One region of the Lactiplantibacillus sp. C232 genome, then DNA from elsewhere that is predicted to be linked to it. Evidence: a T-box and tRNA genes for the amino acid it is inferred to sense, from the RefSeq annotation. Region 1 holds a T-box; the other holds one or more tRNA genes.
What was found. The T-box of region 1 lies ahead of tyrS (tyrosine--tRNA ligase). A T-box ahead of a tRNA ligase gene usually reads a tRNA of that ligase, here a tRNA-Tyr.
Positions count from the first base shown of each region.

Region 2: it has a tRNA-Tyr gene. The T-box ahead of tyrS (tyrosine--tRNA ligase) is inferred to sense a tRNA for this amino acid. The anticodon was not compared.

Region 1 covers NZ_JAMSKZ010000009.1:1,037-11,745, forward strand. The annotation lists gene MZO41_RS09590 (ECF transporter S component) at 1-45, opposite strand, end outside; gene tyrS (tyrosine--tRNA ligase) at 180-1,436, opposite strand; T-box leader at 1,490-1,684, opposite strand; gene MZO41_RS09600 (hypothetical protein) at 1,861-2,526, opposite strand; gene MZO41_RS09605 (GH25 family lysozyme) at 2,626-3,924, opposite strand; gene MZO41_RS09610 (C39 family peptidase) at 4,399-5,169, opposite strand; gene MZO41_RS09615 (YueI family protein) at 5,755-6,258, shown strand; gene MZO41_RS09620 (hypothetical protein) at 6,637-6,810, opposite strand; gene MZO41_RS09625 (DUF554 domain-containing protein) at 7,191-7,868, opposite strand; gene MZO41_RS09630 (MerR family transcriptional regulator) at 7,964-8,779, opposite strand; gene MZO41_RS09635 (cation:dicarboxylate symporter family transporter) at 8,975-10,273, opposite strand; gene MZO41_RS09640 (YagU family protein) at 10,657-10,709, opposite strand, start outside.
Region 2 covers NZ_JAMSKZ010000016.1:2,038-12,746, reverse strand. The annotation lists gene MZO41_RS13290 (nicotinate phosphoribosyltransferase) at 1-28, opposite strand, end outside; gene MZO41_RS13285 (WecB/TagA/CpsF family glycosyltransferase) at 185-922, shown strand; gene MZO41_RS13280 (GntR family transcriptional regulator) at 1,092-1,793, opposite strand; gene nagA (N-acetylglucosamine-6-phosphate deacetylase) at 1,817-2,953, opposite strand; gene proC (pyrroline-5-carboxylate reductase) at 3,032-3,823, opposite strand; gene pnuC (nicotinamide riboside transporter PnuC) at 4,184-5,005, shown strand; gene MZO41_RS13260 (SLC13 family permease) at 5,198-6,304, shown strand; gene MZO41_RS13255 (metallophosphoesterase) at 6,463-7,305, opposite strand; gene MZO41_RS13250 (cupin domain-containing protein) at 7,340-7,675, opposite strand; gene MZO41_RS13245 (cupin domain-containing protein) at 7,706-8,023, opposite strand; gene MZO41_RS13240 (hypothetical protein) at 8,404-8,862, opposite strand; tRNA gene MZO41_RS13235 (tRNA-Gln) at 9,183-9,254, opposite strand; tRNA gene MZO41_RS13230 (tRNA-Tyr) at 9,264-9,346, opposite strand; gene MZO41_RS13225 (metallophosphoesterase) at 9,422-10,264, opposite strand; gene MZO41_RS13220 (peptide MFS transporter) at 10,319-10,709, opposite strand, start outside.

The DNA of each region.
Region 1 (10,709 bases):
TGCAATCGTCCGTGTATTAAATTTAACCCCCACCAAAACTTTCATCTCCTCAATTGATTTTCATCTGGCAATGATCACGCATTATTAATGTGACCTAAGTAAATTTTACACCAGTTCTTACTTGTAATAATAATAAAAAGACTGGGCCACAACGGGTCCAGTCCACCTGCTAAATTAACTTACTTAACATGTGCCAAGAAGTAACGTTTCTTACCACGACGTACAATGACAAATTTACCATTAAAGGCTGCGGACGGATCAATCTCGGCCTCGACATCCGTCACCTTTTCACCATTGATTCGAATCGCACCGTTTTTAATATCTTCACGTGCTTGACGCCGAGAAGGTTCGAATTTCGTAGCATCAACCAGCCACAAGACAATGTTTTGCTTTTCAGCTGAGACGTCTGCTGATGGCACACCCTTGAAACCTTGTTCAATTTCGTCCGCCGTTAAACTTTGAACATCACCAGTAAACAACGCCTTAGTAATATTTTCAGCTTCAACTACCGCCTGCTTGCCATGAACAAATTCCGTGACTTCTTCAGCTAAGCGCCGTTGTGCTTCCCGTTTTTCAGGTGCAGTCTTCACCGTTTCGGCCAATCGATCGATTTCTTCATGACTTAAGAACGTGAAGTACTTGAGGTATTTGACGACGTCTCGATCATCCTGGTTGATCCAGAATTGATAGAATTCATACGGTGATGTCCGTTCAGGGTTTAACCATACGGCCCCACCAGCAGTCTTACCAAACTTAGTCCCATCCGCCTTCAACAATAATGGAATTGTTAATCCGTAAGCCTTAGCGTCATTGCCTTCTAAGCGGTGGATCAAATCGGTCCCCGCGGTGATATTGCCCCACTGATCAGCCCCACCAATCTGGAGTTGCACGTGTTCAGCACGGTACAAGTGTAAGAAGTCAACTGATTGTAAGATTTGGTATGTGAATTCAGTGTATGAAATGCCCACTTCCAACCGGCTTGCAACAACTTCCTTGTTCAGCATCGTGTTCACACTGAACAACTTACCATAATCGCGTAAGAAATCTAGTAATGAAATTTTTGATAACCAATCGTAGTTATTCACAATCGAAAAGTTTTCGTCATGACCAAACAACTTGTACATCTGAGCACTTAAGCCATCCTGATTATGCTTCACTTGATCCATGGTCTGTAACTTACGTTCTGAGTTCTTACCAGATGGATCACCGATAGCACCCGTCCCACCACCAACTACAACGTAGGGATGATGACCAGCCAATTGGAATCGTTTGAGAATCATGAAAGGAATCAAATGCCCAATATGCATACTATCCCCGGTTGGATCAATCCCACAGTATAGTGAGACTGATTGGTTTTCGGTAAGTTCCTTTAACCCGGCCTCATCCGTTTGTTGGTTAATGGCACCACGCCATTTTAAATCATCGATAATGTTCATGTTAGTCCTCCTCGTTATTGTCGCTGGACAAAAAAACTCGCCCCTGTCATCAAAACAGGGACGAGTTTTCCGCGTTACCACCCAAGTTATCACCAAATGTGATCGCTCATTGATTAGTAACGGATATCATCCGGCCAATGGCAGTTCACGTTATGTAATTCATCTTTGACCACAGCTCGGTTCGCACCACCCACCGAGTCGCTAGACTGTTGGGTCAACGACTACTAATTAACGATCACTACTTTTTAATTATTACCTAACATCATAAGCACTCCACTGCCAAAAGTCAATCCTATTTTCGGTCAAAACATCGCATTAAACCCACTAATCTAACCATAGTGTCTGGCTTGTGAATGCGGTTGACGTCGACACAGTGATATAACCAGACTACTGGCACTCATTTATTGAGCTCCCAGGTAAAAACTTAATCTTTAGCATCCGCCGCAATTTTGATAACGGTATTGGCTTGCTGGCCTTGAACCTTAGCAACCTGTTTGCCATTTTGCCATTGAACTGAGTTTGCCTGTCCGTTTTGTGGGGTATCGTACACGGTAACGGCACCACTCGTGACATTTTTACTCGTCAAATCTTGCTTTTGAATCTGATTATTGACCTGATTAGCAAACTTGGTTGGATTACCAGCAACGTCCTGTGTATTGGCAATCGTTGTCACTGACCAACTACCCGTGTTCCAATGAACATACACTTTGCCCATCGTCCCTTGAACCGTTGCCGCTGTACCTGAATTAAGTGTCGTACGCTGACCCTGCGTATTCGCTAAGTAATCGACTTGGCTGCTGGCATCACTTTTCGTATTGTAGTTCGTCTGTTGATACGTCGCAGTCGTCGAACTAGTCCCAGCTTTGGCGTACTTCACCCGGTAGTTTCCCTTGGTCCCACTTGCACTGATGGCCTTGACTGTTTGATTGGTTGCCTTGACGGTCGTAGGCGCTGCCGTCTGACTAACCAAACTAACACTGTCTGAAGCCGCGTGTAATACATTCGTTACTGAAGGTACGGCAACAATTCCGACCACCAACATCCCAGTTGCAGTGGCGATTCCTAATTGAATTTTGCGCTTAAAGTTCATGAAAAATATCCTCCTAATTTCTACAACAAATGACCGATTTTACTTAACCATAATTACCTTTTCTACCATGATAATGAGAACTGAGCGACAGCCATGCAATCAGCTAAGTCCTCGCTTGTCCCGAGAAGTGTTATGTACGGGACGTATTTGTGTTCGTTGCCGACGTGGTGCACGACGAATCGTCGACCCTCGCCGCTGCACCGTTACTCGTAGTGTGTGGCGTCGGGATTGCCTGTTTCTCGTTACTCGCTGCCTCAGTGACGGTTGACGTCGCGTAAGTCGCTGCCGCGTTCGCCCTTTTGAACGAGCCACTGGTTTTGTTCGAATACTCTTACCGGGCCGCCGAAGTTTAGTTGCTTTGGACGTATTCAGTTTAAACTGTGTTCCTGTACGTCGCGTCGCTTTAAGTTTTATCACTTTGGGCTGAGTCGCTCGGCGTCGAATGACGCGATGCTGAGTTATTTTGCCATGATGGCTGTTAACACTGATCGTTTGCAATGACCGCCGTTTGACGCGCACCACGGTCTGCGAACGCGACTTATTGCTTACCGCTTTCTGCTGCACCGGCCGAGTCTTCACAGCTGGCTGAACTGCTGGCCTCTTAATGGCGACAACTGCTTGGCCCGCCCGTCCATGCTGTTGATTGTGGGCCGGCATAGTCAAATGGCGATCGTGCATAACTTTCAGTCTTGGTTGAGCTTTAATCACAACACTGGGTGCGCCATGGGCCGTCCCCAACCACCACGAAACGGGATGAACACTAGTAATGACCCGACTATTATCAACCGGTGCCGCTAGCCCAGCTAAATGATAGCGATTGGTATACTGCCATAACGCCGCCGAAATGATTGGTGGGTTGGGCGTTAGCGCACCAATCCACTGGGCATCAAACCGTTGCCGCGCTTGGTTGGCATACGTCAGTGCGAACGAAGCATACGAATAGAAGATCAGTTTTTTGTTAGTCAATGCGCGCATTTCACGATACCAAGCCGCAACTGCCGCATTAGTTGATCCTGAACGTACCGTATTAACTTCAAAATCCAAAGCATAAAAACGCGCAGCTTTATTGGAGCGCGCATAAAACGCTTGGGCTTCACGGCGCGCGCTAGCGGCATCCGTAAATTGCGAAAAATCATACTCACCAAATGGAATCCCATAACGAACATATAATGCCGTATTATTCGCTGCGTCCCGGTCAACATAATTTAAACCATACTGACGATGATTGATCACAAATAGCACTTGCGACTTCATCGCCTGCACCTGACTTGGGCTGAGCTGTCCTTGCCACTCGGAAATATCGACCACCGCGTGTCCCTGTGCTTGAACCGTAATTTGCATGCCAAGTGTGGCGACCACCGCCATTCCAACTAACCAACTGAGCCTTTTAATCCCCATCATGCGGTCCCTCTCCCCATACTGTGCTCCGCAATTAAAAAAATTATCATCATAAGTTGTTGGTGATTCCCACAATCATCAACAACTAAACTATCAAGGACAGTTTATGACATACCCATAACTTTAACATTCTTATACTACCAATAATAGGCCATTTTTAATGGGCTGGGGCGTCAATTCGATTTCAATTCAGTTACAGCTTGTTAACAAAGCGCCGCCCCTTTATGGTTAATATTATGAACAACTCTGGAAAGGCTGATATTTGAATTACAGTTTGGTTACAATCATGATATTGTTAGCAGTTTCTCACCCGCTTTCCGGTGCCCGAACTACCCATACCACGGGATATTACAACCGTTTCATTCGAAAATACCGCCACAAAAAAAACAACTAACCCTCATCAAGATTTTGGCTCATCTTGACCAAGATTAGTTGCTTAAACTAATTGGTTCACAATAGCATGTTGTTAACTAACTAATGTGGTAACGTCAGAACAATGGCTTGCTTGCCCATCTGATTATAAGCAGCCTCAAAATTCTTCCAGCTGACTGCCTGCTGTTTTTCTCCGTACGGATTGTTAATATAAATCAACTTTTTAGTCCGGTTAAAACCAACAATGACCACGCTGTGCATATCATAAGTCACTTTAACGGATCCCTGTGGTGTCTGCCAAGTCTGCATCGTGCTGACTGGTGCAAACGAAGCCGTCGTAATCGTCCAAACGGGCCGTCCTTGTTCTAACTGTTCAATCACAGTATCAAAGTTTGCCCCCGTTAAGTCCTTCACCTGACTAGTCTCAGTTTTCGCCAATTTATAGATTGGCTTATGATAGGCACCTAACCCAGGATCGTTACCAGTAATATCCCCAACAAACCCATACTCTGGATTTCCGTGTTCGCCGTCACTATAAGTGAGTGGCACACTCGTAATCTTTGCCGCTAATTCATTTTTAGTGACATTGATATGCGCATAATTCATCAACATCGTCAACGATGTGACTTCACAACCATTGTATAAACGTGGTGTTGTCATTTGATTCACTAGCGGGACGTCCAACTTGACCTGATTGACCGATTTGGGCTTCGTTTGGGAACTAGACTTAGCTGCATCCGTTTGTTTAGTTGTAAACGATGCATCAATCCAGTCAGAAACTTGTGTGCTTGTAAATCCAATGACCCCCAAAAGCACCATGGCAATTATGATCAGCGTCCAGGACCGGCGCCGTTTCCGTAAATGTCTTGGCATTTGTTACCATCCGTTTCTCTTTTAATTTGATTGACTACTTTACTAACATACTATGTAGTATCATACCATGGACGAATCAATAATACACCTTTACAATCTTAAAAAAAAGGCTTGTATAATCAGCCGTAAGTCAATGCTGACAAGGATTAAGGTTAGCCTGGTTAATCATTAAGCAACACACTGCTTTAATCAGTTTATTGATATATTAGTAACCTTATTATCAATTTGTTGAATTAGCCCTGACCGTTACTTAGATTATAATTGAGATTATCTGGCCGAGGCTGGCTTTTCCCAAAATGGCCTTGAATATTCGTTATTTGCCGATGAAGTCAACTTTCCTAATTCTGGGCACCTTCGTTATTTTATGAAGTACCAAGTCCTTGTTTTCAAAACTGTATTAAATTGGCCCCGGCAAATCCGTTGCGTCCTTAGATTATCTGTCATCCGTTTCAAGCCTAGTGGCATCCAAAGATTTGGCTTCTAATCAGCTTTAGAAAATTTTATGTTGATTAAAGCGCTTTCTTTATTACAATAGTAGTAAAAGCAGTTAAATCTTATGGTTAATTGTGAAAGGACCTGACCGGCATGGCTAATTCTGAAGACCAAATGGATAAACACTTACAATCCGCAATATTCGGGGCCCCCGTACTACATCCGGATGAACAACACCGTAACCTTGGCACGTTTCACGAACGAATCGATGTGGGCATTACTTTCACCCAAGCACTCATGCGTGACTACTCAACCGAACTAAAAAGTGAAATGGCGGCCCATCCTGATTACCAGTTACTCTTACATGGCTTACTAGATGAAGACATCCTGAATCGCTACGTTAAACTAGCCAACCAGCAGCACATCAGGTTTGCGATTCGAAATGACCTCATGTACCAGCACACACCTACGAGCCTCGCCATCGCCCTAGTCGCCAACTGTGCCATCACGCCACCGACAATCGATATCGATGAACGTTTTCCCGTTCCGCCACTTAACACAACTACCGATTGGTCGCACGACGTCCTCATCGATCACATTCACCGTCATCTGGAACGCAATCGTCAACTCTTCAGCATCAAACACCACTTAATCTAACCGGTGTCTTACTTTGACATCTATTGTGCGTGTTGCGTGAATTATGGTTAAAACGGACTGTTTTTTAAATCAAAAGTAACCAGCTTAGGCCCGCTGAAAAAAAGTCGAGTAAGCGTAAAATTGCTTAGTTGGCGCGTCCTAGACCGGCTTCCAGGCATTTCTGCCAATTGCTGGAACGCGGTGGACACAGATTTAAGCCGCAAACCACGTCTTAAATACTGGTCTTCCACTAACCAAGCAAAGGACGCTTGCTAAGTGGAATTTCACCGCTGAGCATTGGCCGAAATGCCTTCCAGTCGGGATAGTGTTCGAATGGCGGACATGTGCGGACCCAACTTTTGGTGAATTCGTCATTGTTTTTCATAAACAATAACTTTGTCAATCAACTGTCAGACTGAAAGTGATATTGAGATAGCTCACTAATCCTGAATTGGTATAGTAAGATGTAATCTCTCGACAAAGTGCTAATGCACCTAACATTTTGTTTGAAGTTCCAGTATCAAAATAGCCAACGATAGATTGTGCTAAGTTCGGTGGTCGTTCATCAGCCATTCGAGCGGCTTCCCGGCTGGAGGGGCTGGGGGACAATGCTCAGTAGCCAAATTATTCTTAGTCGGAAGTGATTTCCTTCCGGCTTAGAATAAGACTCGTATTTGAGATGACGCGGGTTGGGCGTTAGCTCAAATCGACGTCGGCTGCGTTCCAGCAATTGGCACCCAGCCCCGGAGGTCGGCATAGGACGCGCACCGGCTGACGGAAAACAATCCAGTTAAACAGTCCGTTTTAACCATATTTAATGCCAATCTCTCAAATCGATGCATTATACACAAAGCCACCAACTTAAAATGATCAGCTTTCACTGATTGTCCTAAGTTGGTGGCTTTTACTTTATCAATCAAAAGACTTAATTGACTTCACCATTGGCCCACTAGTTAAAATAATTGCATCACGCTAATTACGATTGGTGGCACTAGCAAGGCTGGTAATAGGTTCAACGTACTGAATTGCTTGATTTTCAACATGCCTAAGCCGGATGCTAGAATCAAGATACCACCAACAATGGTAATTTCATTCAGTAACGCTGCACTCAATGCACCTTTCAAAATTAATGCTAAAACATACAGGCTCCCCTGCCAACAAAACAAGACGCCCGCCGCAATCGCGATGCCAAATCCGAAAGTGGATGCTAATACGATCGACGTGATGCCATCTAACATGCCATTCGTAAACAAAAAGGTGTAATCATGCTTTAAGGCTGCCTCAATCGGCCCCAAAATCGATAACGATCCAATACAGTACAGTAACACCGCAGTCGCTAGGCCTTCCGCTAAGTTGCCACCCGCCAAACGGCCCACCCAGCGGTCAAAATGCCCTTGAATATCCAAAGCTTGACCAATTAATCCACCAATCGCCAAGCTCACAATAAAAAGCACCGGGTACTTACTCTGCGGCATCCGTTGCACGACCGCATTAATGCCGATGACACAAGCCGCTAGCCCTAGTGCTTGTAATAATATCGCATGGTAAGCTGGCTTGATTCCTTTTTTAAAGATACTGCCGACCAAGCAACCAGCTAAAATCATGCTCGTATTAAAAATCGTCCCAATCATATCGCCACTCCTAATCAATAGCTTAATCTCTAGCGCTTATTTCAATTTAAAATAATTAATTATCATTTAGTATAAAGTCTAAAGTTACTTGAGGGTCAAGTCTTGATTGGTAATTGTATCTGCGTCACCGACTGTGCAACCTGATCTGTAATCCCATAATCAATCAGTGCTGTCTCAATAGCTGTTCCCGCCACGTGCCAGCCGCGAGCACGACAATCCGCTAACAATTGTCGATACTGCATCGGGGCATCCAAATGAGTGCCGTGAAAAATCCGCTGCGCATAGCTACCAGCTGCCAAGTGTTCTTGATGGGGTGGCACCGTATCACCCGGTTCAAATAATAAACAAATTCCCGCATAGCGGTCAAAATGTCCGGCTTGGATGGCTTGCTGGTCGAGCATCAGCGCAACCTTGCCGAGAAAGATTTCGTTCGTCGCGCCGGTCTGTGCGCGTAGCTTAGCAATAACAAGTTCAATATCATCTTGAGGGCGATAAGGCTGACGTAAAGCCACCATCGCTCTTTCAGGTAACGTCACGCATTCAGTCACATCAAAATTGGCACTTTGGGCCGTTTTAATCTGGGCCAAGCGTGTATTGATCCGTTGTTGTACCGCCGTTAATAATCGCAATTGCGCCTCAACCTGCTGCTGTTGGGTCGTTAACATACTCGTCAGCTTGGACAGTTCACGGGCCGCAAAAAAATCGGCAATCGTAGCCAATGGTAAGCCGAGTGCTCGCAAATATTTAATGGTACTCAACCGTTCGAACTGAGGCGTCCCATAATATCGGTAGTGACTATGCGGATTGACTCGTGCCGGCGTCAATAACCCAATCTCGTCATAATAGCGTAAAGTCGCCACTGGGATATCAAATAACTGTGCGAGTTGCCCAATCGAAAAATCAGTTGTCATCCGATCGCCATCCTCCCCTATAGGTCTTATCATAACTTAATCGCTGAAGTAATTGCTGTAACCAGAATAAGATATCATAAAAAAAGTTGCATTTCAGAAATTAATTTCTGAAATACAACTTTTGGGCCTATCAATCATCAGTGATCATCGCCATCGCATTATTAATGCAGAACTAACTGACAGAGCTGTTAGCAATTATTTCGTAATTGCGCGCGCATGCCCCGCCCGAATCTCAGCTAAATACTGATCACTTTTGGCCGTATCAAATTCATGTTCTGACTTACCGATAATTACCGCAGCTAATGAATTGCCGACCACGTTAACCACGGTTCGTCCCATGTCAACTAGCCGGTCGATTCCCGCAATAAAAGCGAGTCCTTGTACTGGCACGCCAATCGTTGAAATCGTCGCCAATAAGACAACAAACGAAGCCCCCGGCACACCAGCAATCCCCTTTGACGTAATCATAAGTACAATCAATAAAGTGATCTGCTGGCTGAGTGACAGGTGAATCCCATAAGCCTGAGCTAAGAAAAGCGCCGCTAACGATTGATAAATTGCGGAGCCATCCAAGTTAAACGTATACCCAGTTGGGATCACAAATGAGACAATTCCTTCACTAACACCGTATTTCCCCATCTTATCGATAATGCGGGGCAGGGCCGCTTCAGAACTCGCCGTTGAAAAGCCAAGCACCATTTCATCACGAATGACCCGTAGTAGGTGCCAAATATTTAAACCGAATAACTTACCAACAATGCCCATCACAACCACAATAAAGATTGCCATGGTAATATAAGCAAGAATAATGAAATAGCCTAACGGGGCCAGCGCCTTCAAGCCCATTTCAGCGACCGTGACCCCAATTAAGGCACAGACGCCAATCGGAGCCGTGTGCATGACCCAGTTCGTCACTTTGAACATAGCTTCGGCGACAGCGTTCATAAAGTCCAGAATGATTTTGCCTTGTTCGCCAATAGCCGCCGTCCCTAAACCAAAGAAAACGGCAAAAAAGATGACTGGAATCATGTCACCAGCTGACAATGATTTAAAGACGTTAGTCGGGATAATGCCCATGACCGTCGACCAAATACCATTGTGTGAGACCGTCTTAGCGGTTTGCACATACTGACTAATATTCGACGCATGTAGTTGATGAATATCGATATAGTCACCAGGATGAAAAATGTTACCCATTAACAACCCTAAGGCGATCGCAATCGTCGTCATGATTTCGAAATAGATAATGGTTTTACCACCAATCCGACCTAACTTTTTGAGGTCGCCCATATTAGCAATCCCGGTAATCAGACATGCCACCACGATTGGTAAAACGATCATTTGAATCAGACTGATGAACATCGTCCCGATGTTTTGCATCGCAGTAATTGCCGTTTTATTGCCATAAAAGACGACCCCTAATACAATTCCAAGCACTAGCCCAATTAAGATCTGCCAGCCCAAGCTCAATCGGAACTGGCGATACCGCTTCATCTTTCCCTGCTTTTCCAAGCTACTTCCGCCCCATTCTCATTTATGGATGTTTTTATGAAATATTGCACACAATATTAATATTTTAGCACATTTTCAGTCAATATGAGAATTAAATTAAAAAATCAATCATTAAAATCAAATGGTCCCATTGTAATAGACGTTAATCTCAGTTGCTTTCCTCATAATCACGTGATTGTCGCGGTGAATCACTATTTCCGTTACCATCAGAATCCGAACATTAACCAAAATAGCGACAATTAAAACTAGCTTGGTTAGCAGTTGTAATCATTCCTAACCAAGCTAGTTTTTTAAGCAAAAACTTTATTCAACGGTTGCGATTACGACACTTCATCATGTCGTCACTCACTAACCGATTTAAACCGCTATTTGGAACGGGTCATCCGGTCATAGACAGCGGCACTAACCCAATCAGCGG
Region 2 (10,709 bases), on a different contig from region 1:
AACTATCATCCGGATAGATTTGCGTCATGAGTATAATTCTCCATTTCGTAGGTAATAACCGTGTTTACAGTAAGTTAAGCTTATTTTAGCATTTTTTATAAAAGAATGCGCTTAAGCATCCAAAAAGTTGCAGAATTCCTTGATTTACCTATACTTTAATTATGATTAGAAAGTGAGGTCGCTTATGTCAGTCCCTTTTGACACGGTTAACATCTTAAACGTGCCGTTTATCAAGACAACTAACGCTGGTTTTGTTCAGCAACTTCAAACCGATATTCTCGCGCATCGCAATCGCTTTGTGGTGACCGCTAACCCCGAGATCTTAATGTATGCTCGTGAACACCCCGATTACCAACAGGTGTTAACGCAAGCGGACTATATCACGCCAGACGGCATTGGCGTCATTCAGGGGGCCCAGATTCTTGGCACACCACTCCCCGAACGGATCACCGGCTATGATACTCTTTTAACACTACTAGAATGGGGTAGCCAACAGCACCAACGGATCTTTTTGTTAGGTGCCAAGCCGGCCGTGTTAAAGCAAGTGACCACGATCGTTCAACGAGCTTATCCCGGCATCGTTGTCGCGGGTGCCCGTGATGGCTATTATGACGACGAACAAACCGTTGTCGACCAAATCGTGGCCGCGCAACCCGATATGGTCTTCGTAGCCACTGGTTTTCCTAAGCAGGAATTTTTCATCGCCGAACACCGCCAACGCCTCGATGCGCTCTGGATGGGTGTCGGGGGTAGCTTCGACGTAATTGCAGGCGCGGTTAAGCGGGCGCCGTTATTTTGGCAAAAACACCACGTTGAATGGCTCTACCGTCTGATTCAAGAACCAAGTCGTTTCAAGCGGATGCTCGTGTTACCCCGCTACTTGCGGTTAGTTAAAAAAATAGCGCGCCAGCAAGCCCATTAACTGGCAATCATTACCAGTTATAAGCCACTGCGTTACGATGACAATTGCTTTTGTGCGTGTACCCAGTCTTCAGTCATAAATCCAAAAATAGCTCACCTAGAATAACATCCTAGGTGAGCTATTTTTGGTATCACCACTCTAATCAGGTGCCCAGCACCCGACTGACTGGTTATTTTTCAAGATAAAACTCAAACCGGTTACCAACGTACTGGGTCCGCACGTATTCAAACGGTTCGCCGGTTTGCAAATACGAAATCTGCCGTAACCGTAGCAACGCATCGCCACGCCGGACTGACAAGTATTCTGCGATACGCTCAGAAGCAGACATCGCCGAAACCGTCTGTTGAGCCTTACCAGGCACTAAACTTGCCTTTTCTTCCAACGTCCGATACAACGAACTCGTAATTTCGTCCTTGGTGAACTGCTTGACGAGTCGTTCTGGAACTGTTGCGACCTCAAAACAAATTGGCACATCATCACCATAGCGAATTCGTTCCATCCGTAGAACTTGTTCGTTGGCGCCTAACGCCAACTTTTCGCTCTCAGATAGCGACGGGCTCGTCACGTGATATGAAATCGTCTTACTTGATGGGACCTTACCCTGGGCCAGCATTAGATCAGTAAAACTGGTGACACCGGACATTTTTTCTTGGACCTTCTGATTCGCGACAAACGTGCCGGCACCGACTCGCCGCTCTAATATTCCTTCGTCAACCAATGTCTGGATTGCTTGTCGAAGGGTCATCCGACTAACATCGAACTGTGTAGCCAGCTCCCGCTCAGACGGAATCCGGTCACCAACGGCCCACCGACCTGCTTCAATCGCCTGCTTAATTTGGTTGTGGATTTGAATATAAATTGGCGAACTCATGGTACTCATCCCTTACTTCTAATTTATTTAGCTGCTTTTTTACCGTAGCTATATGTTGCGACTAAATCTTGATTGCCATCTAAGATGTTGATATCAGCATCTTTACCGGCTTCCAATGTTCCTTTCTTAGTCAACCCAAATTCACGTGCTTGGTTGACAGAAGCCATCTTAACCGCTTCAGCAATGCCGCAACCGGTGAACTTCTGAATATTCTTGAAGGCATTAATGAATGTCAGGACAGAACCAGCCAAGTTACCTTCTTCAAGACGTGCTTGACCATCCTTAACAATCACTTTTTGACCACCTAATTCACTGATACCGTCGGGTTCACCCTTGGCACGCATTGAATCAGTCACCAATTCGATCCGGTCAACGCCCTTTTGTTCGTAAGCGAGCTTGATCATGTCAGGCACGATATGGAACCCATCACAGATCAATTCACAGTACATGTTGTTTTCAAGCATGGCATGACCAGTAACACCTGGTTCACGGTGCTTGAATTCACGTTGCGCGTTGTATAAATGCGTCACGTGAGTTGCTTTACTTGCTAATAATTGTTCACGAGTCGCGTTACTGTGGCCCACTGAAGGCACAATGCCATTTTCCAAGCAGTACTTTTCAAATTCACGCGAACCAGGATCTTCCGGCGCGTAAGTAATCAACTTAACCCGACCACCCGACAACTTGTTCCAGTTGTCTAATAAGTCAACGTTAGGATTCTTAATGTACTTTTCAGGTTGGGCACCCTTAAACGTCGCCGAAATGAATGGGCCTTCCAAATGAACCCCTTGGATAACCGGATTTTCATCGGCGGCCTTGTTAATACCGGCCATCGAATGATCTAAGTTTTCGTTGGATTGCGTCATGGTCGTACAGAAGTATGACGTAATACCTTCGCGGGCAACCATATCATTAACCATTTCGTTAATTTCAGCTGGATTCCCGTCCATTGAATCAAAACTATAACCACCATGGCTATGAACATCAATGAAGCCCGGTACAATCGTTTTGCCACTCACAAATTCGATATCATCATCGGGTTGGGCCACGTAGTCATCCATTGGACCAACCGCTTCAATTTCCTTACCGAAACGAATGTAGCCGTCATCGATCTTTTCTAGACCAGTATAAATGATGGCATGTTTTAACACTTTGCTCATGAACAATTCCTCCTTGGATTTATCTGGTTTAATTATAATCGGTATAGACCAAACTTGCAACCACCAGCACCAAGTAATTTAAGATTCGCCAAGTTCCTTCGCAATCGTCGCATCAATTCCCTTCACCACTGCGGTCATAAAGCCGGCCTCTTCCATGGCCAGTAATCCAGCAACCGTCGTGCCACCAGGTGAAGAAACTTGATCGATCAGGTCAAACGGAATTTTATCAGAAGCTAAAACATTCTGCGCACTGCCCAGCGTGGCCTGCGCCGCAATCTTAGTCGCTGCATCCTTGCTCAAACCGTGCTTGACGCCTGCGCGGGCCATCGCGTCAATAAAGAAATAGATGTAGGCCGGCGAACTACCTGCTAAGGCTGAAAAAGTTGGAAAATCTTTCTCAGCGATGGCACTCGTGGCACCAATCGCATCGAATAATTGTTGCCCAGCCGCATATTGCTCTGGTGTTAAGGCATCATTACCAACCAACGCCGTCATCCCGGCACCAATCGCCACGTTCACATTCGGCATGATTCTCAGAACGGGGAGATCAGGGACAACCGTGGCATAATCGGCCAAACTCAATCCTGATACCATTGTAATAACCCACTTGCCCGTTAAAGCTGCTTGAACTTCTTTTAATGCGGCCAACGCAATGTTCGGCTTAACTGCCAAAACGATAACGTCAGCAGCTTGTGCCACGGCCAAATTAGTGTCACAGGCCTGTAGCCCATTTTTTTGCGCATAAGGTTGATAACTCGCAGCATGGGCACTGTGAATATAAATATCTGCTGGGACGACCGCTTGTTGTTTTAACCACCCATCAATAATCGCGCGGCCCATGTTACCGGCACCAATGAATCCGATTTTCATCCGTAAAACGCTCCTCTGACTTATAATTTATATCATTAACCACTAACCGATTAACGGCTAGGCAGGATTAAACAGACATTCCCGCTTACTCTTCTACTATACCAATATTTGTGAAACTGTGGGTAATTAATCACTTTTTTCAGCTCAACTTTCACTATCAACAAATAAATATCACGAGCCACTCTATTAAGGTGATTGCTTATCAATACTGAAACCAATTGATTAATCTATTAATAATCGGCCTTCAATATGCGCGAAGCTCGTTGACAGGTCTGCTTGAACAAGCTAATGTAAACAGCAATCAAACACAGCGTTGCTTCCGAACACGGCTGTCTAAAAACAACTAAGGAGTGTTTCACTATGAACCAGAACAACCATTTCCGACTCACCTTATCAACCCTGCTGCAACAATGCCAGCAAGACATCACTAGTCTGCCCACGGCCATGCGCGCCGTCTTCAGCTGGCAACGGGGACTTAATGAATTAAAGACGCTTCGCCGCACCACTAAGTTGATGATGAGCACGATGCTAATCGTGACCATCATTGGTTTTATTCTGGGCCGCGATTACAGCCTACATGGCTGGATTGGCCTATTGACCGGGATTATGGTCGTGATTAACTTAATTCTGGTTGATCAAGGGCGACTGACGAACTATAGTTGGGGCATTATTGCCTGTGCGGCTTGGCTGACTACGGCCATCACCAATCGGCTGATTGGTGACATTGCGTCGCAATCATTTTACCTTATCATGCAATTTGTCGGCATCACCGTCTGGCATCGTAAAATGGCAGCGCAACCCGATGCCAGCGAACTGACTGGTCGTAAATTGAGCAAATTAGCCGGTTGTTCCTGGTTCGCGTTAGCCATACTCGTCTACGCCATTGTCTTACACTTTAGTAAACAACTTAACGGTAACCAAATCTACCTGGACGCGACCCTGTTACCACTTGGGATTGTCGGTAGTGTCCTCATGGTCAACGGTTATCGTTCCCAATGGGTTGCGTGGATCACACTCGACGTGATTAACGTTATTATCTGGTTCAACCAATTAAAAGGCTTCAGTCCTGCAGCCGCCTCAATGTTAGCATTGCAACTAGTGATGCTCGCTAACGCGTTATATGGTGCCTACTTGTGGTTCTTCGGTCAAAACACTCAGCAAGATAAACTAGATACACATTAAGCAAGCTAACTGGCAATCAAAACCAAGCACTAATCGCTTCAAAGTTAAACACATAACTTTGAAGCGATTTTTTATTTGGGTTACCGTTCGGGTGGCTACATCCTTATCTGAAAAATGTCTATCAGTTTACATTTAGCGACGAGTTTGTTTAAGTTAGAACTAATTAACTGACTATTGAGGGGGACGTTTACCATGGTGACAGTCGTTCGTCGCACACTTCACGATAAAATCTTTATTATTGCATTAATTTGTGCTGGTTTAAGTTTGTTCATCGGGACACCCCAACTGACGGCAATTAATTGGGCTACGATTGGCACCTTATTTGCACTCATGATCAGTGTTCAATTACTTCGCGCGATGCATTTGCTTGATACTTTAAGGGACTGGCTCTTAGTTAAATCACACGATACCCGTCAAATGTGTCAATTATTCATCTTACTGGCCTTTGGTGGCTCAATGATTTTAACTAACGACGTTGCGATCCTAACGTTAATTCCAATCTTTCTCACACTCGCCCGGCGGCAGCACCTGGCCATTGCCTACCCAGCGACTTTAATTATCATGGCAGCCAATCTTGGTAGCGCGTTTACGCCCATTGGCAATCCCCAAAATTTATTTTTGGTCACGTTCTATCACGTTAATCTATTCACGTTTTTTAAATTATCGACCCCGTTAATGCTTGCTAGTCTAGCTTTATTAGTTGCCTTAAGCTGGCGGTTACCTCGGTTGCCGCTAACTGTAACACCAACCAAATCTACGCCCATTTCTCGCAGTCAAATCGGGCTTGCGGGCGGCCTGCTCAGTTTCATTATGCTTGGCATTTTTAATTTGGTGCCCATTTCACTAGTTATTATCGGAACGATTGTCGTAGGCCTCATGATTAACCGACGCGTCTTTCAGTACGTCGATTACGCACTACTCTTAACCTTTATCTGCTTCTTCATCTTCGTTAGCGCCATCAGTCATAATCCCGCAATAACGCATTGGCTCAACCAATTGACTCAGACAGCCCCCAGTGTCTATATTACTGGACTAATTACTAGCCAAGTCATCAGCAATGTTCCAGCCGCCATCTTACTAGCGAATTTCACGCCCCATTTATCAGCGCTATTTTTAGGCGTCAATATCGGCGGTCTGGGGTCATTGGTGGCCTCACTAGCAAATCTGCTTGCCTTAAAACAATTGTTGCCCTTCAATGATGAACAACCACTCCACCATTTTTTGATCGTGTTTACGGCCCTCAATGGACTTGGCCTGTTCATTTTAGGCCTTGGTGGCTGGTTCTATTTACAACTATAATTCAGTTACGCTGAGTAACAATTCAGTGAGAACTTGCAAACCAATCAACTTGAAATAGTGCGAAAACCAGTAACTAGCGTGACATCATAAAAGGAGCAGTCTCAATATCATGTGAGCCTGCTCCTTTTACGTTCTATCTCTGAGATGTTTAGTGATACTTAGTGCGCCTGATCCACCAACATGGCCGGAGTGACGATTTGCTGACCATCGTAGCGGTGACCCTTGATCACGCGTTTCGCCCTGACAAATTCACCATCGACCGTCAGCGTTAACGCACAAATTCCACCATCAAACAGGCCTGAACGACTGCCTGCATCAATTAGATATCGTGGAACGTCTTGCGCATCTGCCTGCATCTTTAAATAACCAGTGTGTGAACCAGTCAAGGTCTGCACCGGCGTATGACCAGTAATGATGACTTTATTGAATAAGTTCCGATGCCAACGGTGACTGCCAGTCGTGAAGTCATCATAATAGTCATCCCGAATCCACAGTAGGTCAGTCGTTGTTTGTTGTGTTAATGGGTATTGCCAGTTAACACCCGCGTGCATAGCCAGTAACCGACCATGTTGCCACATCAGCGGCAAATGTGCTAAGAAATCAGTATCCGGCTTTAATAGCGCACCATTTAATGCCCGCCGAACATGATTGGGATTGGAGGAGTAAATCCCTAATTTGCGCCAGGTCCGGTGACCACCGTTCAACACCCAAGTTGCGGTGGCATTGTCATCACCATGAGCTGTCCGTAGCCAAAATTCATCATGATTGCCTAGTAAAGCCACATCGCCGTATTCCCGTACCCGTTTTCTAACCATCGTCAGTACTTTTAGCGGCGCCAACGGAGCTGACTCGGTGGCATGACCAAAATAGCGTGCCGCCGTACCATCAATATAATCGCCCAAGAAAATCAAGCGCGTCGCGGTAACTTCAGGATCGGCTAATAAAACTGCCAGATCATCCGCGGCACTATGAATATCACCAATAAACGTATACAGCGGCATATTACTCCCTCCGTCTCATCGATAACCACGTGCATTAGTCGGGTTTAACGACCACCAATAACATCTGAAATCCTTGAACGGCATATAACGCGTGCCGGGCATCCTTAGGAATCACGATCGATTGTCCCGCAGTTAAATGATAAATGGTGCCTTCAACCGTAATTTCCGCTTCTCCACTTAAAATATTGACCATCGCATCGCCCTGGGCAGAATGGCCGCCAATCTCTTGGTCGGTTGCGACTGAAAATAGCGTCATACTTAAATCATCCCGTTGAACCAGTGTCCGGCTATTAACTTGATCATCATCCAGTGGAATTTGTTCAGTTAAATTGAGGACCTTAGCATGATCAATTTTGTTAATTAAACTCATTTGAATTCCTCCGCATCTCGCTATTAAGGCCTATTTCGTTTCTAATTGAATAAACTGGCACGGCTGCTCAGCGACCAACGTATGGACCGTATGAGCTGGCACCACTAACATCTCGCCCGCATGCACTTCTTGGTCGGTCTCCGTCGCCAAACGGACGGTCAAAGTACCATCAACAACCTCAAATAAGCGGGTCAGCGTGGATTGTTCAGCACTAATACTTTCACCCGCCGCCATTGCGTACATCGCAAACGGCAGTTCAATCCCTAATTTTCGAGCAAATGATTTACTAGTAATTGCATGCTCCCGGTAAGTCATCGTGGTTTTTAAATCAATTTTAGTTACCGCCATTTCAAATCCTCCTTGGTCATCATCATGGTCGCTTACGTTATTCATGATGGTATGGTTCCCTAAATTAAGCTTAACGCTAACAAACTCAATTTTCGAGGTTCGATTGAATAAACATCTTATAATTCTGAATAACTGACTACTAGTCATATACTTAATAACCACGTCATCTCTGGCAGGTAAATGCCTTTGCATCCAGATATGGGCCATGCAAAAAGCTGTCCAAGCGTCATTGCGACGCTGAACAGTCTGCTGTTACTACATTTGATAACAGTTCTGTGGAAAATTTGATTTATTCAGTCAACTAGTTGGGGCTGGTAGTGGGACAACTAAGGCTACGTAGCCTCTTCAACCAAATCTCATAGATCAAGTTCCAATACGACTTATTTTCGATAATAAGCCTTGGCCCAGCAGTTGCGACGCTCCCGACACCACTGTTCAAAAGTACCTACAAACATTTGGACATCTTGCGCAGGAATTAGTTCTTCCGTTCGCTGCATGTGCACAATATCAGATATCACCGGATCAAAAGTATACGTAACAACCAGATGTTGTGGGATTCTTCGAATAATCCCACCGTTACGAGTAATCTCTAATCGCATCGTCTCCAGCTCAAGTTGAACTTGCGAATAAGTCTCTCTGGAGCAATAATCGACAACATCATACTGCTCATAACATCGTTTATACCAGGCATGCGAATTAGCCGGCAAAACATCAAATTCACCACGATTCATACGATTTCGAACAGCACGGTTAGCGCGCTTCTTTCCATAACCCATATGTGCTTTAAAAATTGGTGTGCTTTTATAAGAACGACTCATAATAATTGTGATGGCCGTCATGACGCGTTAACTAGTACGTATTTTTAAAATTAACAATGCCAGCCATTAACCTCTTCCGTGTACTTACGGAATAAATAAATTCATTGACCAGACCTCCTATCCCATCTGGATCGTGCCCCAAATAGAATACTAAAACATATCACATTATTATTGATGATGGCAAATAAACAGACCGAGACAAAAAAATCCACTTCGTGAAGAATCCGTTACGCATTCTTCACGAAGTGGCACTACCCGCCGATATTAAGATAAATTTAAGCCAATAAAAAAGTCGTTACATCAAGATCCTAAGACCTGATTAACGACGAAAGGCGTAACAATTGGGCTAGCTGGGTTCGAACCAGCGCATCACGGGATCAAAACCCGTTGCCTTACCACTTGGCTATAGCCCAATAATGAAATGGAGGGGAGTGGATTCGAACCACCGAACCCGAAGGAGCGGATTTACAGTCCGCCGCGTTTAGCCAGACTTCGCTACCCCTCCGTAAATCATTCAACTATATTAGAATACATAATTTTGAATAAAAAATCAAGACTTTTTTCAAAGTTTTTTCAGTTTTTATTTCAAATCCAGAATTTGCGTATCTTGATACCACTCCGCCATAAAATTATTGGCTTGCCATTCATTGATACGCTTGAGTCCATAGCCCACTGCTTGGTCATAATAGGTGGTCTGACCAAACACCCGCGGTTGCGGATGGACGTGCAAATGACCAAATAAAACGTGCGCCACGTTAAACTGCTCCAACAGTTGTCCTAACCGGGGCGTTCCCATTAACGCGTTAGCCATATTCCAAAACCGATTATCATCAGAAAAACGCAAATAATCGATCCGGGGAACAAAGTGCGTCATAAAAATAACTTGCTTGTGATCCACAGCAGCCAAGTTAAGCTGCGCTTTTACTTGGTTGAGCATTAAATCAGTCCGCTCCTGATCGCTCATCGGCTGTTTAATAGCCCGGTCGATCCAAAACGCATTCTTCCAGTGTAAGAAGTCGGCCGCAGTCGTATCAGGGACCTGGGCAGCATACTGATAGTCATACCACCCATTATGTCCAATCACGCGCCAATCTGTACCAGAAATATCGATATACCGGTTATGCAGGTAGCCATCAAAATGCCCTGTTTCAAGCTCGTCAAACGAAATGCCATGGACCATGTCATGATTACCCGCAATCCAGTAAACACGCGTCTGTGCGCCTAATAGGGCCTGTAAATCGACGACAAACTGCTGACTACGCTGAAAGTCATTAAAAAGATCGCCAGCAATCAAATAAATCTGAACACCATTCTGTAAAAGATAGGTCGCCTGAGATCGCATCATCGCAGTCGCATCCACTCGATTAACATCAAAATGATTATCACTACTGAAAGCAATTCGTACGATGGTCAACCCCTCCAAAACAAAAAAGATATGCTACCACTAAGATAACATATCTTCGAGTAAATATTCAATTTAGCGAATGCCTTGCATCGACCGTTTAATCATTGGCACCATCATAAAGAGGATAATCCCTAAAACGACACTAACAATCCCGGTAATCGCAAAATATGGCACTTCGGTTTGCGTCGAGTAGAAACGGACAATCTGTGCATTAAGCGCACTACCAACCGAATCAGTTAGGAACCACATACTCATCATCTGAGAAGCAAAAGCCTTTGGTGCAAGCTTGGTGGTAACTGATAAACCAATTGGTGAAATCAACATTTCAGCAATTTCAACGACTGCCCAACTGGCAACTAACCACCATGGACTAACCTTCCCTGCAGTTCCAAAGAGCGCTCCAGGTACAGCCATCACTAGGTAAGAAGCCCCAGCGAATAGCAACCCAATCGCAAATTTAGTT